DNA from 2 places in the Bacillus sp. FDAARGOS_235 genome. Region 2 is predicted to be linked to the other one. Evidence: predicted binding sites of a transcription regulator. Region 2 holds the regulator's gene; the other holds the start of a gene.
What was found. The regulator Rex, encoded in region 2, represses fermentation and respiration genes when NADH is low (regulators of the CRP and FNR family bind a similar motif). The targets are predictions, from matches to a motif close to TTGTGAAATATTTCACAA.
Positions count from the first base shown of each region.

Region 1 (10,134 bases), 2.3 Mb from region 2:
GGCAGTGAATGAGAAAGGATTTCCTAATCATATAAAGGGAATCAGTCCAGTAAAAGGATTGTATTATATCGGTTTACCATGGCAATCTCAAAGGGGGTCCGCACTTATTTGTGGTGTAGGAAAGGATGCAGCGTATGTACTTTCTGAAATCAAAAAAATAGATCAGTAGCAGCAACTACTGATCATCCATATGTACATGAATTAGGAGAGGTCAAACATTTATTAACTTTATTATAATAGATTTTCATAGAATTAAAAACTGAAAATTCAAATTTAATATTGAGAAAGTTTTTTGTATCGAAATATATGAAAAAATAGGGATTTTTATTAAAACAGAAAAAGATATTTCTATTTTAGTAAATTATGATATAGTCTAAATAAGTGTGTTTTTCCATAAATGTAATTATTTTCATTGTAGTTTTGTTTATATGAGGGAAGGAGAAGTAATTATGAAGTTTGATGATCAACGCTTACTAGGAGTCCGATTAGGTTCTGTACTTGTGACAGAGGAAAATCAATATTTAGTAATTAAGAAAAAAGATCATTATGCACTGTTAAATATACATAATTTAGAATGCACACATGTTGAAGTGCAGTTAGAACATTTGGAAGAAATGTTGCGGGAAGATTTCCAAGAAAGTATAACGGAGATTATCGCACCAGAACATATAAAAATTGTTGCGAAAAATGTTATATAGATAAAGAAGCTGGAAGGAACAGCTTCTTTATTTTCATTATAAGGATAACGTTTTTACAACCTCACCAATGATCCCTTCCATTTGATGAACACCTAAATCGGAATTAGTCATAATAACAGCACCATTCCCGCAGTATGGATAACAAACCATCATACATTGAAATCCAACGCCCCATCCGAGTGAATAAACCTGTAATTTTCCATTAGAATCATCTAGAAAAACACCTAATCCAGTCCATTTTGAGCAACCTTGAGGAGAAATCATGTCTATTACTAATTTTTGAGAAAGTTTTAGTTTGCCCTTTCCTTGTAAGGAATGAATGATTTCAATAACTAAAGCTGATAAGTCAGTTGGTGTTGTCCAAATGCCTGAAGCAGCTGCGAATGGATAAAATGGAAATCTCTCATTTGCTACAGTTCCATCTTTATTATGGCCGCAAGCAAAAACATCAGTTTTATCTATGTCTTTTGGAGAGAAGAGTGTACTATTTTTCATTTGTAGTGGCTGGAAGATATGTTCTTCTAATAACTGATTAAATGATTTTCCTGTAATATCTTCTAGTAGTAGCTCGATTATACAAAAGTTTGCGTCCGAGTAATGAAATTCACTTTCTGGTTTATAAGCTACTTCTATAGGTACGGGGCAATATAGTGTTTTACCGGAAAGGAGCTCAGACATATTAGGTAATCCTTTTGCAGGTGTATAATGTTCAAAACTATTAGGTGGATCAATGAGTCCAGATTGATGGCTTAATAAGTTTCTCGAAGTGATGCTTTTTTGTGAAGTAAATAGATTGGTAGGAATGTTCCAAGATGTGAGTTTATCATTTACGTCTTCATCTAAATATACGATACCTTGCTCTGATAATGTTAGTACGAGCATTGTAGTGATGAATTTGCTGATAGAGCAAGAATTAAAGAGAGAATTTGTAGTAACAGCTCTAGTTGTTCCAGCTTCAAGTGTTCCAAAGGCAGTCGCTTCATCTAGTTTGCCATTACGTATAACAGCGAGGCTTAAACCTGCAACGGAATATTGATTCATTTTTTCGTATATATTGCTACTTTTTAAGTTCATGGTGACTCCTTTCTTTAAAGACAGAATATTATTTTTATTATACAGTAGTAAAAAAAAGAAAACACTTCGTGATTCACCAATGAAGTGTTTTCTTTTTTAGTTAGTTTGAAGTGAACTTTTGAAAAAATTTGTCTCGGTACATGTACATAACCCATGAGATTGTTATTAAAAAAATAATGATTTGTTTGTTTTTAATTGGTGCATTGAAAACAAGCCAACCAACTATATCAAATAATAAATGTAGCACGATTGAAAGAACTACAAATTGAAGTAACGTATTTAAAAATCTTTTCATAAAGTGTCCCCCTAAAATAATAGGTTTTATTAACAGTTTGATATAGTAGTATTATACATTAAATGTTTGATATGGTAAAATTTACATAATTTAGTGAAATAAAACAAATGAAAGTTAGTAAGGGGGAACATTCATGGAATTCTGGATGGTTATACCGATAGTAGCCTTTGGTTTCATTTATATCGCTGAAAAATTAACTACAATTGAAAAGAAAAATGATGCGCGTTTAAAGAGAATTGAAGATAGATTACAATTAATTACGAAAGAAATGGGAATTATAGAAAGAGAACCTGAAATTAATAAAGAACTACGCCAGCTTGTAGAAGAAGGCAAAAAAATTACAGCAGTTAAGAGAGTAAGAGAAGCTTTTGGTTTTTCCTTACTAGAAGCGAAGCAATATGTTGATAAATTATAAAAAAGATCATCCATTTGGGTGATCTTTTTTCACTGCACCATGCGTGTATTTACATAAGCGGCGATAATAAAGTGTCCAATTATAATGATAGGAATAACGATCGTGACATTAGGAGTAGTGAAGACACTACCGATTGTGGCAATGACACCAGCAACTAAATTATAAAGACCAACTATTTTTGATAACTTCACTTTATCAGGCACGCGGCGTTCGTTGAATCCTGATAAGAGCCAAGTGTATTGTTTTACTCCAATGAAATAAGCTAGTGCAAATGAAAGGATTGCCACTATGAATAATGATGGGGAAGCGAAGAGAGTCATTGCAAACACCTCCGTTAATGGGCTATAAATAAATTATAGTCCGAATGTTATAATTTAACAAAATATAATTTTGGTTTTAAGTGTAATAGAAAAATGGAGTATTGGTAATGAGGGGAGATTAAGTATGAATATTGTGGAGTTTCAGAGGTATGTATCAAATTTCAGTAAAGAAAAAGGATTTCAAGATACAACAATTGAAGAGCGCACCATATATACGATGGCGGAATTAGGTGAATTAGCGGAAGTCATATTAAAGCGTGATACAATACAAGATGCGAAAAGAGAGATCGGTTTAGAAATGTTTGATGTAATTTGGAATGTATGTGATTTAGCAAATAAATTAAATGTTGATTTAGAGAAGGCGTTTGAAGAAAAAATGAAAATTAATAAAAAGCGTGAATGGTAAGTAGAATTTTAATTTGTAAAGATGGGTGATATGAATGAAAAAGAATCTTTTTATAGGAGGAATCTTTACTTTAATTAGTGTAATAAGTGTTGTCGTTTACTTAGTTTTTCAAGGCATATTCATTCCGAATCAAATAAGTGCTGATAAGTATGAAATAAAAGGTGTAGATGTCGCATCGTATCAAGGGGATATAGATTGGAGAGAGTTGGAAAAGCAAAATATGAAGTTTGCGTTTATAAAGGCGACTGAAGGAAGCTCGTTTGTGGATGAGTACTTTTCGAAAAATTGGACGAATGCGAATAAGACAGATATGCGCATCGGAGCGTATCATTTTTTTAGTTTCGATAGTAAGGGTGAAACACAAGCAGAGCAATTTATACGAACTGTTCCAAAATATAAACAAGCACTGCCACCCGTAATTGATGTTGAGTTTTACGCTAACAAAAAAGATAATCCGCCTAAGCGTGAAGATGTTGCGAAAGAGTTGTCGGTCATGATTGAAATGCTAGAAAAACATTACGGTAAGAAAGTAATATTGTATGCAACTCAAGAGGCATATGATTTGTATATAAAGGATGGGTATCCCAAATGTGATATATGGATTCGTAGTGTTCTTACAAAAACAAGTTTATCTGATGAGAGAAAATGGACGTTTTGGCAATACACGAATCGTGGGAAATTAAGCGGTTATAATGGAAAAGAAAAGTATATTGATTTGAATGTATTTTATGGGAATGAGGAAGAGTTTGAGAATTATGGAGTGAAAGGTTAAGTTTTAAAGCGTACAACATTTTGTACGCTTTTTTATTATTTCTAAAAAAATATGTAAGACATGATGGAACAAAGATTGGAGATGAATTGTCTAATATAGGTAATAACTATTTAGTTTGAAAGGAAGGATGGAGAAAATGAAAAAGAATACATTATTAAAATTAGGGGTATGTGTTAGTTTACTAGGAATAACTCAATTTATTAGTACAATTTCTTCTGTGAAAGCAGAACAAAAGCTAGAGCAAAAAGTAATAAAAAATGAGACGGGAACTATTTCAATATCTCAGTTAAACAAAAATGTATGGGTTCATACGGAGTTAGGTTATTTTAATGGAGAAGCGGTTCCTTCGAACGGTCTAGTTCTTACTACTTCTAAAGGATTAGTACTTGTTGATTCTTCTTGGGATGACAAATTAACGAAGGAATTGATCGAGATGGTAGAAAAGAAATTTAAGAAGCGGGTAACGGATGTCATTATTACACATGCGCACGCTGATCGAATTGGCGGAATAACAACGTTGAAAGAAAGAGGCATTAAAGCACATAGTACAGCATTAACTGCGGAACTAGCAAAGAAAAGTGGATATGAAGAGCCACTTGGAGATTTACAAACAATTACGAGTTTGAAGTTTGGCAATACAAAAGTAGAAACGTTCTATCCAGGGAAAGGACATACAGAAGATAATATTGTTGTTTGGTTGCCACAATATCAAATTTTAGCTGGAGGCTGTTTAGTAAAATCTGCGGAAGCAAAAGATTTAGGAAATGTGGCGGATGCGTACGTAAATGAATGGTCTGTATCGATTGGAAATGTATTGAAACGATATAAAAATATGAATTCTGTCGTACCTGGTCATGGTGATGTAGGGGACAAAGGGTTACTTTTACATACATTGGATTTACTAAAATAAGACATTGTTAGAAGAAAGAGAGGAGAAATAATTTTCTCCTCTCTTTCTTCTAACTATATTTAAATGCTGAATTTGTCGATTATGCCAGCATATATTACTGAGATTTTAATTCCAAGTATACAAATACTAGTACCGTCATAATTGCAATAACAACGTAAGTAGCATCAAGCATTATAAGTGTTTTTAAAGTTTCAGTCATCCTAATTCACCCCTGCTATAAAAATATAACATGATCTTTTTATCAATCAGATAAGAGATCACAAAGATACAATATACATGAAATTTCTTAAGTAGGTTCTATTTAAATATATCATATAAATAATGTAAATAATGTTAAGATAGTGTAAATGTATTGTAAATAAAAAGGTTTACAATAAAGACTTTAATAAAAAATGACAGTTCCTTAAAATTAAAAATACGCTCTTCTTTCTATTGAATGATAGAAAGAAGAGCGTATTTTTATATCTATTTTCATATGTGATGAATTGCAACTATTTGTACAAGGGATTCAAAAATTTTTTTCGTTGTATATATTTCTCCAAATTAATTATTTAGCTATTTAAAAGTATCGAAAGATGTGGACACACTAATGTATATTTTTTAGTGTCAATAAAAATATTATGTCAACAATATGAACTGTCACAAATCTTTATATATTATTGTGATTGATATCACATCACTTTTTTTCAATGGGTATTATGCTTAAGGTGTAATGAATGATTGGGAGAGGGTGGGATGATATGTTTTGTTATCAATGTGAACAAACGCCAACAGGCGGATGTAAAGTAATGGGTGTTTGTGGAAAGAATGAAACGATTGCTAGTTTACAAGACACGATTGTGTTTGGGCTAAAAGGAATTGCGGCTTATCGTACTCATGCTGCTCAGCTAGGGTATACGGATGCATTTGTAGATGCTACAACACAAGAAGCTTTATATATGACATTAACAAATTCTAATTTTAACGAACAAGAGCATATTGATATGGCTATGAAAGTTGGGAAATCAGCTTTACGGGTGATGGAGTTATTGGATGAGGCACATACGAATCATTTTGGTGTGCCAGAGCCTGTACAAATTACACAAAATCGTGTAGAAGGTAAAGCAATTGTAGTTACGGGTCATAATTTATTTGCATTAGAAGAACTATTAAAGCAAACAGAAGGAAAAGACATTAATATTTATACGCATTCTGAAATGCTACCAGCACACGGATACCCGCAGCTGAAAAAATATAAACATTTAAAAGGAAACATCGGTAAGGCATGGTATGATCAAAGACGCCTTTTTGAAAAATTTACTGGTGCCATATTAGCTACAACGAACTGTGTTATGCCAATTAAAGGCTCGTACTCTGATCGATTCTTTTCATATGACATTGCAGGCTTAGAGGGTATACAAAAAATTGAAAATGATGATTTTACACCATTAATTCAAAAAACGCTAGAACTTCCAGAAGTACATATGGAGTCGGATGAACAGTTAGTTACAGGGTTTCATCATAATACAGTATTATCATTAGCTCCAGAAATTATTGATGCAGTAAAAGAAGGGAAAATAAAGCGTTTCTTTGTTATCGCCGGTTGTGATGCACCGGGAAAAGGCGGAGAATATTATCGTGAATTAGCAACGTCACTTCCGCCAGAAACGGTTATTTTAACAACTTCTTGTGGGAAATTCCGCTTTAATGATGTGGATTACGGTGTTGTACCTGGCACGGAAATTCCGCGTTACATTGACTTAGGACAATGTAACAACTCCATTTCTACAGTGAAAATAGCGGCTGCTTTAGCAGATGCTTTTCAATGTGAAGTGAACGAATTGCCAGTAAGTATTGTCCTATCATGGTTTGAACAAAAAGCAGTTGCCATTTTGCTCGGGCTATTTAGTCTTGGAATTCAAGATATTCGCATCGGTCCAAAGGCTCCTGAATTTATTTCACCTGGCGTACTTGATGTATTACAAGAAACATTCGGTTTAAAACTGATTACAAATGCAGCAGAAGATATGGCTATGATGTTATCGTAATAAAAAATGATCTGTCTTATTAATAAGAAGAGCTAGCCATATTCATTAACTTTGGTATAGTATAGCGCCCCAAAATAAAAATGTAGAATTTTTGTTTTGGGGTATTTTCTTTTCTTAGTGGGATAGGTATGGGGCAAAATAAAAAAAGAAAATAGGCTGTATCGAATAGGTAATAGTTGATTTTAGAAAAAATATAAAAATCGAGTTGACATTCATCGCTACTTAGTCATACAATGTACTTGTAATAAGCAATACTGAGTAGTGTTGTTTCTCAAAATATTTGCAGTAGACAATAGGTAATAGCGGATTTTAGAAAAAATTTGAAAATCAGTTGACATCTATCACTACTTAGTCATACAATGTAGATGTAATAAGTGATACTGAATAGTATGAATTCAAAAAAACCACTCAGTAAAAAATTCGCCTTAGTACTCTGTAATACTGAATATAAGTCAGACAGAATAGGGGGTAAAGGAGGATCAGGACATGGAAAATTTAACTGAAATGCTGAAAGGTTCACTGGAAGGGTGTGTACTGGAAATCATTAGTCGCCGTGAAACGTATGGCTATGAGATTACCCGCCACCTGAATGATCTTGGGTTTACCGAAGTTGTGGAAGGTACGGTGTATACCATCCTCGTACGATTAGAGAAGAAAAAGCTTGTGAATATTGAAAAGAAACCATCAGATATGGGACCGCCTCGTAAGTTTTATTCATTAAATGAAGAAGGCCGCCAGGAGCTTGAATTGTTTTGGAAAAAATGGGATTTTGTATCGTCAAAAATTAACGTCTTGAAGTCAAAATAGGTTCATAAGATAAAATGTTCCGGCCGATACTTTGGGAATTTCTTGCTCGGTTTTATAAAAAAGGAGGAAAATAAGATGTTAGAAATGTTTAAAAAGTTAATTGGTGATAAAAAAGAGTACAAAATGATGATGGCACGAGTTGAGGCTCTGCCAGAGGACTACCAATTTGTATTTAAGAAAATTCAAAACTACATGTGGAATTTCTCAGCGGGTAACGGGATGGATATGTTACACATACAGTATGAATTAATCGATTTGTTCGAAGCGGGTGCAGCGGAAGGAAGACAAGTGCTTGACATTACTGGGGATGACGTGGCATCCTTTGCTGACGAACTAGTGGCAAACGCTAAAACTTACGTCTCCAAGTATCGTGAAGATTTGAATGAAAGTATTATGACGAAATTGAGAAAAAAATAAATGGAATAAGTAATACCGACTGATTAGCTGGTTACACATATGAATTGCCACCATAGCTATTCAGTTATATTTTTAACTCAGTACTAAGTAATACAGAATATCAGTGATACTAAATAGGTAGAGGTAAATAAATTATCTTCGCAAAACATTTTTATCCCGCATTAACGGGCAGTAAGACCCCCACCTCAAAATTCAGCGTAAGCAAAGAAGTTAGGTCGGGGATCAATTGCCCGTAAAAGCCCGATTGATTCAACTAATAATCAGTGGGGGATGAACAAAACCCCCACTGATTAAAGTTTCACTTTATAGGGAGGAAAAAAGTATGAGTAATGCAGCGATTTCTATAAAAGGCTTGAAAAAATCCTTTAAAGACAAGGAAGTTTTAAAAGGGGTAGATTTTGAGGTGCAGCGTGGAGAAATTTTCGCGCTGCTAGGCTCAAATGGAGCGGGAAAGACAACAACGGTCAACATCCTTTCGACGCTAATGAAGCAAGATGGCGGTGAAGTAAGCATTTGCGGATTTGATGTACAGCGTCAACCAGATCATGTTCGTCAAAGTATCAGTTTGACAGGGCAGTTCGCAGCTTTAGACGGTATGCTTACTGGGAGGGAAAACTTGATAATGATCGCCAAGTTACGTGGTGTTTCCAATCCCGCTCAAGTTGCTGACAATCTACTTGCAAGATTTAGCCTGACTGATGCGGCAAACCAAAGGGCAGATCAGTATTCAGGCGGAATGAAGCGCCGGCTTGATATCGCGATGAGTTTGATTGGAGCGCCAGCAATTATTTTTCTTGACGAACCAACGACTGGACTTGATCCTGAAGCGCGAATCGAAGTGTGGGATACAGTTAAGGAACTTGCCAGTAGCGGTACAACTATTTTGCTTACGACTCAGTACTTGGAGGAAGCAGAACAACTGGCAGACCGTATCGCTATTTTGCATGGCGGAAAAATTATTACGACAGGTACTCTTGCTGAACTAAAAGAGATGTTCCCACCGGCAAAAGTGGAGTATATCGAAAAGCAACCGACATTGGAAGAAATCTTCCTTGCGATTATCGGTAAAAAGGAGGAGATGTAAATGAAAAGTAAAACTGGTGTATTACTAGGTCGTTTAATGCGTAACATTATGCGCAGTCCGGATACAATTATTACGGTAGCGATTACACCGATTATGATGATGCTATTATTTGTCTACGTGTTTGGCGGCGCAATAAAAACAGGAACGGAAAATTACGTCAATTATTTATTGCCGGGAATTTTGCTAATGGCTATCGCATCCGGTGTAGCTTACACTTCCGTGCGACTATTTACGGATGTAAAGAGTGGGCTGATGGCACGTTTCATTACGATGCCTATTAAGCGCTCATCTATATTGTGGGCCCACGTTTTAACCTCTCTTGTTGCTAATGTACTTACTATCGTGGTGGTTATTCTTGTTGCACTCTTAATGGGCTTTCGTTCCAGCGCTAATATTCTAGATTGGCTTGCAGTAGCTGGGATACTAGGGATGTTTACGTTGGCGCTAACATGGCTAGCTATCATTCCAGGATTGAAAGCGAAGTCTATGGAAGGGGCGACTGCTTACTCGTACCCGCTAGTTTTTCTTCCATTTATTAGTTCGGCCTTTGTCCCTACCGAAACGATGCCAAAAATTGTTCGTGCGTTCGCTGAGAACCAGCCTGTGACTTCAATTGTGAATGCGATTCGTGCTCTATTATATGAAGGAACTGTTGGAAACGATATTTGGATTGCCCTCGCTTGGTGCGTCGGAATCATGGTTATTGCTTACTTCTTTGCTAGTAAAGCATTTAAACGTCAGTTAGGGTAAGAAACGAGATAAACGAAACCTTCAGGAATAATATATACGTTTAGAAAAGCACGGGAGATTTTCCGTGCTTTTATTATTTTTCATGCTCTCATTGTAGTAAATGAAATGGTATTTAAAAATAGGATGATTGTCCAGTGATAAAGCTTAATATTTGAGGCT
Region 1 covers NZ_CP020437.2:4,940,517-4,950,650, forward strand. The annotation lists gene A6J74_RS27825 (flavin-containing monooxygenase) at 1-169, shown strand, start outside; gene A6J74_RS27830 (hypothetical protein) at 450-698, shown strand; gene A6J74_RS27835 (serine hydrolase domain-containing protein) at 735-1,772, opposite strand; gene A6J74_RS27840 (hypothetical protein) at 1,873-2,067, opposite strand; gene A6J74_RS27845 (hypothetical protein) at 2,201-2,482, shown strand; gene A6J74_RS27850 (DUF3784 domain-containing protein) at 2,512-2,802, opposite strand; gene A6J74_RS27855 (MazG nucleotide pyrophosphohydrolase domain-containing protein) at 2,927-3,208, shown strand; gene A6J74_RS27860 (glycoside hydrolase family 25 protein) at 3,243-3,980, shown strand; gene bla2 (BcII family subclass B1 metallo-beta-lactamase) at 4,117-4,890, shown strand; gene hcp (hydroxylamine reductase) at 5,631-6,917, shown strand; gene A6J74_RS27880 (PadR family transcriptional regulator) at 7,404-7,724, shown strand; gene A6J74_RS27885 (DUF1048 domain-containing protein) at 7,800-8,141, shown strand; gene A6J74_RS27890 (ABC transporter ATP-binding protein) at 8,464-9,225, shown strand; gene A6J74_RS27895 (ABC transporter permease) at 9,226-9,975, shown strand.
Region 1: hcp (hydroxylamine reductase) is a predicted target of Rex. The motif match lies at 5,550-5,567, and genes of this name have one in related genera.

Region 2 (10,134 bases):
TTAAACCCCAACCGTATTTAGTTGAAAAACCTTTTGTAATTAAAACATACAGTCCTAAAAAAAAGAAAAAGGTAGAAATATATTGATTTGTTAATACAGAGCTATAGATAATATTAGGTATGTAAAACGCGTAAAATATTGCCGCAGTTCTCGCACTGTATTCATTAAAAATGGTTTTACCCATAAAATAAATAATCACGGCAGTACCTACGCTCCAAAAAATATTAAATAACTTCAATATAAACAGATGATTACCAAAAATTTTTATTAATATAGCCTCATAATATGTGAATCCCAATTGGTATGTCCAACTCATATAGTATTCATCTGTAATAAATGCAAAATTACCCTTTACAGCTTGTTGAGCACTTTCATACATTACAGAAAAATCCGAGATAGGTACTGTTTTTTCAAAAATGATCCATAACAACCTAATTGCAAAGGCTGTAACTATGAGAATGAGCAAAAATTGATTAACTGTTAAAAAACGATTTGCTAAAAATGATATTATTCCGAGCACCAAAATAGTTGCTACTATCTCCAGAATTAACACAGCGACCGAAGAATAGGTAGATTTCTCTATTTGAAATGAACTATAAAGTGTAATGATAAACATCGCCAAACCACATACTACTAATATTTTCGAAAAAATGTTTCTACCCAAATTTTCTTTAATCTGCATCATATACCTCACTAACTAGGCTACCGCCATCTTCTCTCATAGACAATAAGAACTAGGAGACTTATTATCTCGACTAAAAAATAAGAAAAATCCCTTTTGACTGTATCATAAATGTTAAAAGAATTATATATTCAATTGGAATTATATTGAATATTATCGTAATAAAAGAAGCTTGAATATTCCCCTCCATTCTCTCTCTAAACTTGCGACCTTCCAGAAACCTTTTATATACATCTTAACAACAAAAAAGACTACCTCCTTTTATCAAGGAAGTAGCCTTCTTCTAATTAACTATTTATACATTGAACAGCTTCACAGAGTGATGCTTATTACATCATTCCGCCCATACCGCCCATGCCCATGCCGCCCATGTCAGGCATTGCTGGTGCATTTGGTTCTGGCTTATCAGCAACTACAGCTTCAGTTGTTAAGAACATAGCTGCAACAGATGCTGCGTTTTGAAGTGCAGAACGAGTTACTTTAGCTGGATCTACGATACCAGACTCAAGCATGTTAACCCATTCGCCAGTAGCTGCGTTGAAACCAACGCCTACTTTTTCGCCTTTTAGACGCTCTACAACTACAGATCCTTCTAGACCAGCGTTGATTGCGATTTGACGAACTGGCTCTTCTAGTGCACGAAGTACGATGTTGATACCTGTTGCTTCGTCGCCTTCAGCTACGATAGAAGCTACTTTCGTGTATACGTTCATAAGTGAAGTACCACCACCTGCAACGATACCTTCTTCTACTGCTGCACGAGTTGAGTTAAGTGCATCTTCAATGCGAAGTTTGCGCTCTTTTAACTCAGTTTCAGTTGCTGCACCTACTTTAATTACTGCTACGCCACCAGCTAATTTAGCAAGACGCTCTTGTAATTTTTCACGATCGAATTCAGAAGTTGTTTCTTCTAATTGCGCACGGATTTGACCGATGCGAGCTTCGATTTGTTGTGTGTTTCCAATACCTTCAACTACAGTTGTGTTTTCTTTCGTTACAACGATTTTACCAGCGCGTCCTAAAGATTCAACTGTAGCAGATTTTAAGTCACGTCCTAATTCTTCAGTGATTACTTCGCCACCAGTTAAGATTGCGATATCTTCTAGCATTGCTTTACGACGGTCACCAAATCCAGGAGCTTTAACAGCCACTACATTGAATGTACCACGAAGTTTGTTCACTACTAATGTAGCTAAAGCTTCGCCTTCTACATCTTCAGCAATGATAAGAAGTGGTTTACCTTGTTGTACCACTTGCTCTAATACTGGTAAGATTTCTTGGATGTTAGAAATCTTTTTGTCAGTAATTAAGATATATGGGTTATCAAGAACAGCTTCCATTTTGTCAGAATCAGTAATCATGTAAGGAGATGCATATCCACGATCAAATTGCATACCTTCTACTACGTCTAATTCCGTTGTGAATCCTTTAGATTCTTCTAAAGTAATAACGCCGTCGTTACCAACGCGCTCCATTGCTTCAGCGATTAATTGACCTACTTCTTCGTCAGCCGCAGAAATAGCAGCTACTTGTGCGATAGAAGATTTACCTTCAATTGGTTTAGAAATCGCTTTTAATTCTTCAATTGCAGCAGTAACAGCTTTTTCGATACCTTTACGAAGACCCATTGGGTTTGCACCAGCTGTTACGTTTTTAAGACCTTCACGAATCATAGCTTGCGCTAATACAGTTGCAGTTGTCGTTCCGTCACCAGCTACATCGTTTGTTTTGCTAGCAACTTCTGCTACTAATTTTGCACCCATGTTTTCGAATGCATCTTCTAATTCGATTTCTTTTGCGATTGTTACACCATCATTTGTAATAAGTGGTGAACCGAATTTTTTCTCAAGTACAACGTTACGACCTTTTGGTCCAAGCGTTACTTTTACTGCGTTTGCAAGAGTGTCGACACCGCGAAGCATCGAACGACGTGCTTCTTCACTAAATTTAATATCTTTTGCCATAATAATTGACCCCCTTGGAATTTTTAAGATTTATATAATTAACCGATAACTGCTAAAATGTCACTTTCACGTAAAATCAAGTAGTCTGTACCTTCGTATTTTACTTCAGTACCTGCATATTTTGAGAAGATGATAAGATCACCTGCTGCTACCTCTAAAGCAACACGCTCACCATTTTCAAGCACTCGACCAGTACCTACTGCAATAACTTTACCCTCTTGTGGTTTTTCTTTTGCAGTGTCTGGTAATACAATACCACTTGCTGTTTTTTCTTCTGCTTGAACAAGCTCAATTACAACGCGATCACCTAATGGCTTTAGCATGAACAATAACCTCCTCATTGTGTTATGTAAATTTTTTATTAGCACTCGAGTCACCCGAGTGCTAACACACTTATAATAATAAATAATCTCAATTTCTTTTGCAAGTAAAAAAATCATAATTTTTTCGCAAATTACTATATATACTCTTCTATATAAAATCCTTCTTCTACTACCTTTACTATATGAATCGTTGTTTCCACTACTCGTATGTTACAATATGAAAGACACCCTAAGTTGTTTTCGCTACACACACAACTTTTTCCTGTCTTCTATTTTAATTTCCAATGCAGATTTACAAAAAAAACATAATTCGAATGAAAGTTTATATCGTAGGTAGCATATTACATGTTATCCTGCCTTATCTCATACACTAGAGTTAGAAAGGATGGTTAAACCATTTGAAGAAACAATATTGGTGGATTATCGTTACATACATTTTAATGCAATTGTCGGGTATTGCCGGATTACCACTTCTTCTGAAAACCGGACTATACGATAATAGAGGATTTACCAACGAGGAAAAGTTTCAACTAATAACCGGACATTGGTCTATTATTAGCTTTTTCATTGCACTATGCGTTGTAATTTGGTTACTTAGAACAGATATTCGTGACAGGCATTTAGATGCAATGCGCTCTTCTGTTCCAGCTACAATCGGGTGGATTTTTATCGGGTTCTTCTTAGCAATCATCTCACAAAGTATTGCAGGTATGATTGAAATGTATCTATTAGGGATTACACCTGGATCTGAGAATACAGACCGACTTATGGACATCGCAAGAACGACACCTTGGTTCCTTATTGTTATATCTATAATCGGACCTATTTTAGAAGAAATCGTATTTAGAAAAATTTTATTTGGTACACTTTATAAGAGATTTAATTTCTTCGTTGCTGCTATTATTAGTTCACTCGTATTCGCAGCGATTCATTTTGATTTTACTCACCTATTGGTATACACTTCTATGGGGCTCGTATTCGCCTTCTTATATGTAAAAACGAAACGCATTATCGTTCCTATAGCAGCCCATGTAGCAATGAATACATTAGTTGCCATTGGACAGATTTTCATGAGCAATGAACAAATTCAAGAAATGATTAAAGAAGCTGAAAAAATGCAAGGCTTTATCGGAGGATTTTTTGTATGAGAAACTCACCATTGTTCATGGCTGCATTGTATTTCCTTCTCGGATGTATCTTTACACGTTTCGCCATTACGAACGTGACAGATACAATCTGGAATATGTGGACAATACTATTTGCAGTTATGGCAACAATTGATTTTAATTTGGCACTTCGCCTTATATTAGTGAAATTCACAAAGAAAAAACAATAATAAAACGCAGAGGTCACCTCCTCTGCGTTTTATTGTGGATAATTCTTTAAAAAGTAAACAAGCGTTTGTAGCTCTACAGCTAAATCAATATGATGAATTCTTATATTCTCTGACACATTTAAGCGTGCTGGTGTGAAGTTTAAAATACCGTGCACGTTTGTTTCTGCCAATCTATCGGCTACAGATTGCGCTACTGTAGCGGGTACTGTTAATATTGCCACTTGTATATCATTTGATAACCTTTCTTCTAATTCATCTAAATGATATACAGGAATACCCCCGATTTCTGTTCCAACTTTCTCTTCACTAACATCAAATGCCATTTCAATTTTTGTATTATTGTTTTTCGTGAAATTATAATGTAAGAAAGCGGTCCCTAAATTACCTACTCCAATAAGCGCTACACGTGTTATATCATCTTGATCGAGTGTTTCACGGAAAAATGATAATAAATAATTTACGTTATATCCATATCCCTTTTTCCCTAATGCTCCAAAGTATGAGAAATCTCTTCGAATAGTTGCGGAATCAACCTTTACCGCTTCACTCAATTCGGCTGATGAAACACGTTGCTTACCAGAAAGAGATAAGTTTTGGATAAATCGATAGTATAGAGGCAATCGTTTAGCAGTGGCTTGCGGAATTTTCTGCTGATCCATATAACCTCTCCTCTCTTCCTATCTTTATTCATATACTTGAATCGAATACAGAAGTTTAGTACTTATGAATTTCCTTGTATAATAAAGAGAAGAAGTATTCTCTCTTTATTTTAAACTATACACTATTTTTAGTATGATTGAGAAATATAAACATGGCAAAGTTAAGAAATTATTTGAGGTGAAAACATTGATTTTATTACAAGTAAACGGGCTTTCAAAATTATACGGTGCCGAAACGATTCTTGCAAACATAAAATTGGAAGTGCAAACGAAAGATCGTATCGCTTTAGTTGGACGAAATGGAGCCGGAAAATCTACATTATTAAAAATTATCGCCGGTGAATTATCTCATGATGGCGGCGAAATTATAAAACCGAAAGATGTCTCAATTGGGTACTTAGCTCAAAATACTGGATTAGAAACATCATTAACAATTTGGGATGAAATGCTAACCGTCTTTACACACCTACAGCAAATGGAGACAAAACTTCGAAGGCTAGAGCAAGAAATGGGAAAAGAAGAAAACTTTTCAAATGCCGCTACATATGAAAAATTATTAGCTGATTATGACCAATTGCAATTAGATTATAAAGATCAAGGCGGCTATCAGTACGAAGCAGATATTCGCTCCATTTTAAGCGGTCTTGGTTTCCCTGTTGAAACGCATCAGACGACAATTTCTACGTTAAGTGGCGGACAAAAAACGAGATTAGCTCTTGGGAAATTATTATTAACGAAACCAGACTTACTTATTTTAGACGAGCCTACAAACCATTTAGACATCGAAACATTAACGTGGCTTGAGCAATACTTACAAGGTTATCCTGGCGCAATTTTAATCGTTTCTCATGACCGTTATTTCTTAGATAAGCTTGTTACACAAGTATATGAAATTTCGAATAAAGAAAGCAGACGATTTGTTGGTAACTACAGTAAATATTTAGACTTAAAATCAGCCCTATACGAACAAGAAATAAAGCGTTACGAAAAGCAACAAGATGAAATCGCTAAACTTGAGGACTTCGTTCAAAAAAATATAGCACGTGCATCTACGACAAAACGTGCACAAAGCCGTCGTAAACAATTAGATAGAATGGAATTATTAACCAGACCATTAGGTGACTCTAAATCAGCCTCATTCCACTTCGATATTGAAAAACAAAGTGGAAATGATGTTTTACAAGTAAAAGATGCAACCATCGGTTATGATGAGGATCCTATTATTGAACATGTAAATATGCGCTTAACTCGGGGAGATAGTGTTGCCTTAGTTGGACCGAATGGAATTGGAAAATCCACATTATTAAAATCCATTGTGAATAAGTTACAGCTATTACATGGAGATGTTGCTTTCGGATCAAATGTATCTGTTGGTTATTATGATCAAGAGCAAGCTAACTTAACATCTTCTAAGCGCGTTTTAAATGAACTATGGGATGAATATCCGCTTCAACCCGAAAAAGAAATTCGCACTATATTAGGTAATTTTTTATTCACAGGGGATGATGTACTAAAACCAGTATCTTCTCTTAGTGGTGGACAAAAGGCCCGATTAGCTCTCGCAAAACTTATGATGCAAAAATCCAATTTATTAATTCTCGATGAGCCAACGAACCATCTTGATTTAAATAGTAAAGAAATTTTGGAGAATGCTTTAATTGATTATCCAGGAACTCTTCTATTCGTTTCACATGACCGCTACTTCATTAATCGCGTAACGACTACAGTTGTCGAATTATCAACAGAAGGTGCGCAAGAGTATTTAGGTGATTACGATTACTATGTGGAGAAGAAAAATGAAATGATTGAACGCGCAGCATTTGAACAACAAGAACAGCAAGAAAATCAGGCACCTGTTCAAAAAACTGTAGCTCAAGAAAAATTAAATTATCTCGAAGAAAAAGAGCGTAAACAATTAGAACGTCAACGCACTCGAAAAATCGAAGAACTAGAACAAAACATCGTAAGCTTAGAAGAAGAAATTGCTACGTTAGAGGATCAGCTTTGCTTACCAGAAATATATGCAGATTATGAAAAGGCTAGTGAGATTACAACGAAAAAACAAACATTACAAGAACAACTTGAAGCCTGTATGGCAGAATGGGAAGAACTGCATATATAAGCTAATTTAAACAAAAAGGATGTCTCATCAGTCGAGGATTTTTGACTAGATGACATCCTTTTTATTTCCCTTTAGAATCAGTTTCGTAGTACATGAAATTATATCGACGATTTTTTGAATGCACATACCTTAACTTAAAATATATAAACAATTCGACAAGAAACATCGTTTTCCCGACAAAGATTGACAATTGCAGCAACCAATATGATAAGAGGAGGATTTTTCAAAAGTTTTTTAGGATATCTTCTCGTTTTTATTTCCCGAAAAAGAATTCATTTAAAGGTCAGACTTCATCCGTTTTATCCACAAGGTTATACACATATCCACCTTTATAAAATAAACATCAAAATAACTTTTCCACATTATCCACATTTAACAAAAAAGTTATTAACAGTTTATATACACAATAAAACCCACATTATCAACAGATAATATGGGTTTTATCCACAAGCTGTGGTTAATTTTGTGTATAACTATGCTTCAATATCTAAGCCTGGGTTTGCATTTAAAGCTAATGTCGCACGTTTTCCTTGTTCGTATGCAATTGTACCTGCAGCTGCAATCATTGCTGCATTGTCTGTGCATAAAGATAACGGCGGGATAATTAGCTCTATATCTTCTTTTCGTGCAAACTCTTCTTCTAGACGTGCACGAAGCCCTTTATTAGCAGCTACTCCACCAGCAAGAAGCAATTGCTTTACATTATACGCTTCTGCTGCACGAGATGCTTTCGTTACAAGTACATCAATTACACTCTCTTGAAAGCTTGCTGCTAAATCTTCCGGTGCAATTTCTATACCACGTTGTTTTGCGTTATGCACAGTGTTGATAACTGCTGATTTCAATCCACTAAAGCTGAAATCATACGAATCGGGTTCTAGCCATGCACGAGGCAAATCAATTGTTGGCTTCCCTTCATGCGCAAGGCGATCAATATGAGGACCACCTGGATACGGCATAGATAGCGTACGAGCTACTTTATCATATGCTTCTCCTGCTGCATCATCTCGCGTTTCACCAATCACTTCAAATGAACCATGTTCTTTCATATAAACAAGTTCTGTATGTCCACCCGATACAACAAGTGATAGTAGTGGGAATTGAACTTCTTTTACTAAACGATTCGCATAAATATGGCCAGCAATATGATGAACACCAACTAGAGGAATATCATGTGCAAAGGCTACCGCCTTCGCTGCATTTACTCCTATTAAAAGTGCTCCTACTAAACCGGGTCCCTCTGTTACAGCAATTGCATCAATATCCTCGAAAGTTATATTCGCTTCTTTTAAAGCTTCTTCTAACACAACTGTAATTTCTTCTACATGGTGACGGGATGCAATCTCTGGTACAACCCCGCCAAAACGCTTATGACTTTCAATTTGTGATGCAACGACGTTCGCAATGATTTCCGTTCCATTTTTAACAACTGCTACTGCTGTTTCATCGCAGCTTGTTTCAATACCAAGTATAATCGTATTTTTTTCCATTATATATTCACCCACATTACAAGACCATCTTCCTGATTGTCTGCATAGTATCGTTTACGAATTCCACCATTTTGAAATCCGTATTTTTTGTATAACTGCTTTGCTACTTCATTTGATACGCGTACTTCAAGCGTCATTGTTTTTACCCCTAGTTCTTTCGCTACGGAAATAACTTCTTTCAATAGGGCATCTCCTAACTTTTGACCTCGGTATTCTGGCAAAATAGCTATATTTGTGATATGTGATTCATCAATAATTATCCACAATCCACAATACCCGATTACAAGGCCATCTTTTTCTAGCACAACATAATGTGCATGTTCATTCATCGTTAATTCACGTTGAAAGGCATCTGCAGTCCAAGGAGTTGAAAAAGATGCTTCTTCAATAGCTACAATTTGAGCGATATCATCGAGTTCCATCTTTCTAAATATCATATCCATCTTCTGCAAGCTCCTACTTGTTTTGACTTTCTAACCACTTTGTTTCAGCTTCAGCTAAACGAAGGTAACTAGGAACAAATGAATGTACATCTTGTTCCTCTTTTTGTAACCCTAAGAAAGCTAACTCACTTGGTCTTGGATTATTTTTAGTGAAAGGAGCAAATACAGCTTGATTGCCTAAATGTTCTATAATTGTTTCTTTATGCAATTTAACATCGTTACCGATAAATAAAACAGGCTGTCCTTTATCTTTTAACATTTGCAACCAGTCTACAATAAGAATAATTCGATCTTCTTCTATTGAAGTTAACTGCTCTCCTTCATATGTATATAATCCAGTATAAATTTGTCCACGTCTTCCATCAAATAAAGGACAAATTAACCCACTAAAGTTAGCACCGTTTGCAGCTACTACTTCTAAACTTGATACACCTACGATTGGTATTTGAAGTGACCAAGCTAATGTTTTTGCCGCTGTCACACCTATGCGAACTCCTGTATATGATCCAGGTCCAGCAGCCACAACGATTTTAGTTAATTCTTTTGGTTTTACACCACATTCTTTTAATAGTTGCTCTACAGCTGGCATAAGGCGTACAGAATGGTTTTTTGTTAAATTTGTAATGATTTCCCCAATTACGTTTTCTTCCTCAATAAGGGATACACCCATTACGTAATTTGAAGTATCAATTGCTAGTACTTTCATCTTGTAATAGCTCCTCACATAATCTAATATAACGGTCTCCAACTGGCTCGAGTACAATTTTTCTTGTGTCATCTCCAGCATGGAATAAACTAATTTGTAACTTTTCATTCGGTAAATATGCTTCTATCAAATGAGCCCATTCTACTACCGTAATTCCTTCACCATAGAAGTACTCATCAAAACCTAAGTCTTCTTCACTTTCCGCTAAACGATACACGTCCATATGATATAACGGCAATCTTCCTTTATATTCTTTAATAATGTTAAAGGTAGGACTATTTACAACTCTTTTCACGCCAAGACCTTTTGCTAGCCCTTTTGTAAAAGTCGTTTTACCAGCTCCAAGATCTCCTTCTAAAATAATTACATCTTGTGCCCGGGCAAGTTCACCTAGTTTTTCTGATAATCT
Region 2 covers NZ_CP020437.2:2,668,693-2,678,826, forward strand. The annotation lists gene A6J74_RS15460 (glycosyltransferase family 39 protein) at 1-682, opposite strand, end outside; gene groL (chaperonin GroEL) at 1,012-2,646, opposite strand; gene groES (co-chaperone GroES) at 2,685-2,969, opposite strand; gene A6J74_RS15475 (CPBP family intramembrane glutamic endopeptidase) at 3,368-4,117, shown strand; gene A6J74_RS15480 (YdiK family protein) at 4,114-4,305, shown strand; gene A6J74_RS15485 (redox-sensing transcriptional repressor Rex) at 4,335-4,964, opposite strand; gene A6J74_RS15490 (ABC-F family ATP-binding cassette domain-containing protein) at 5,152-7,086, shown strand; gene tsaD (tRNA (adenosine(37)-N6)-threonylcarbamoyltransferase complex transferase subunit TsaD) at 7,560-8,576, opposite strand; gene rimI (ribosomal protein S18-alanine N-acetyltransferase) at 8,576-9,019, opposite strand; gene tsaB (tRNA (adenosine(37)-N6)-threonylcarbamoyltransferase complex dimerization subunit type 1 TsaB) at 9,033-9,725, opposite strand; gene tsaE (tRNA (adenosine(37)-N6)-threonylcarbamoyltransferase complex ATPase subunit type 1 TsaE) at 9,706-10,134, opposite strand, start outside.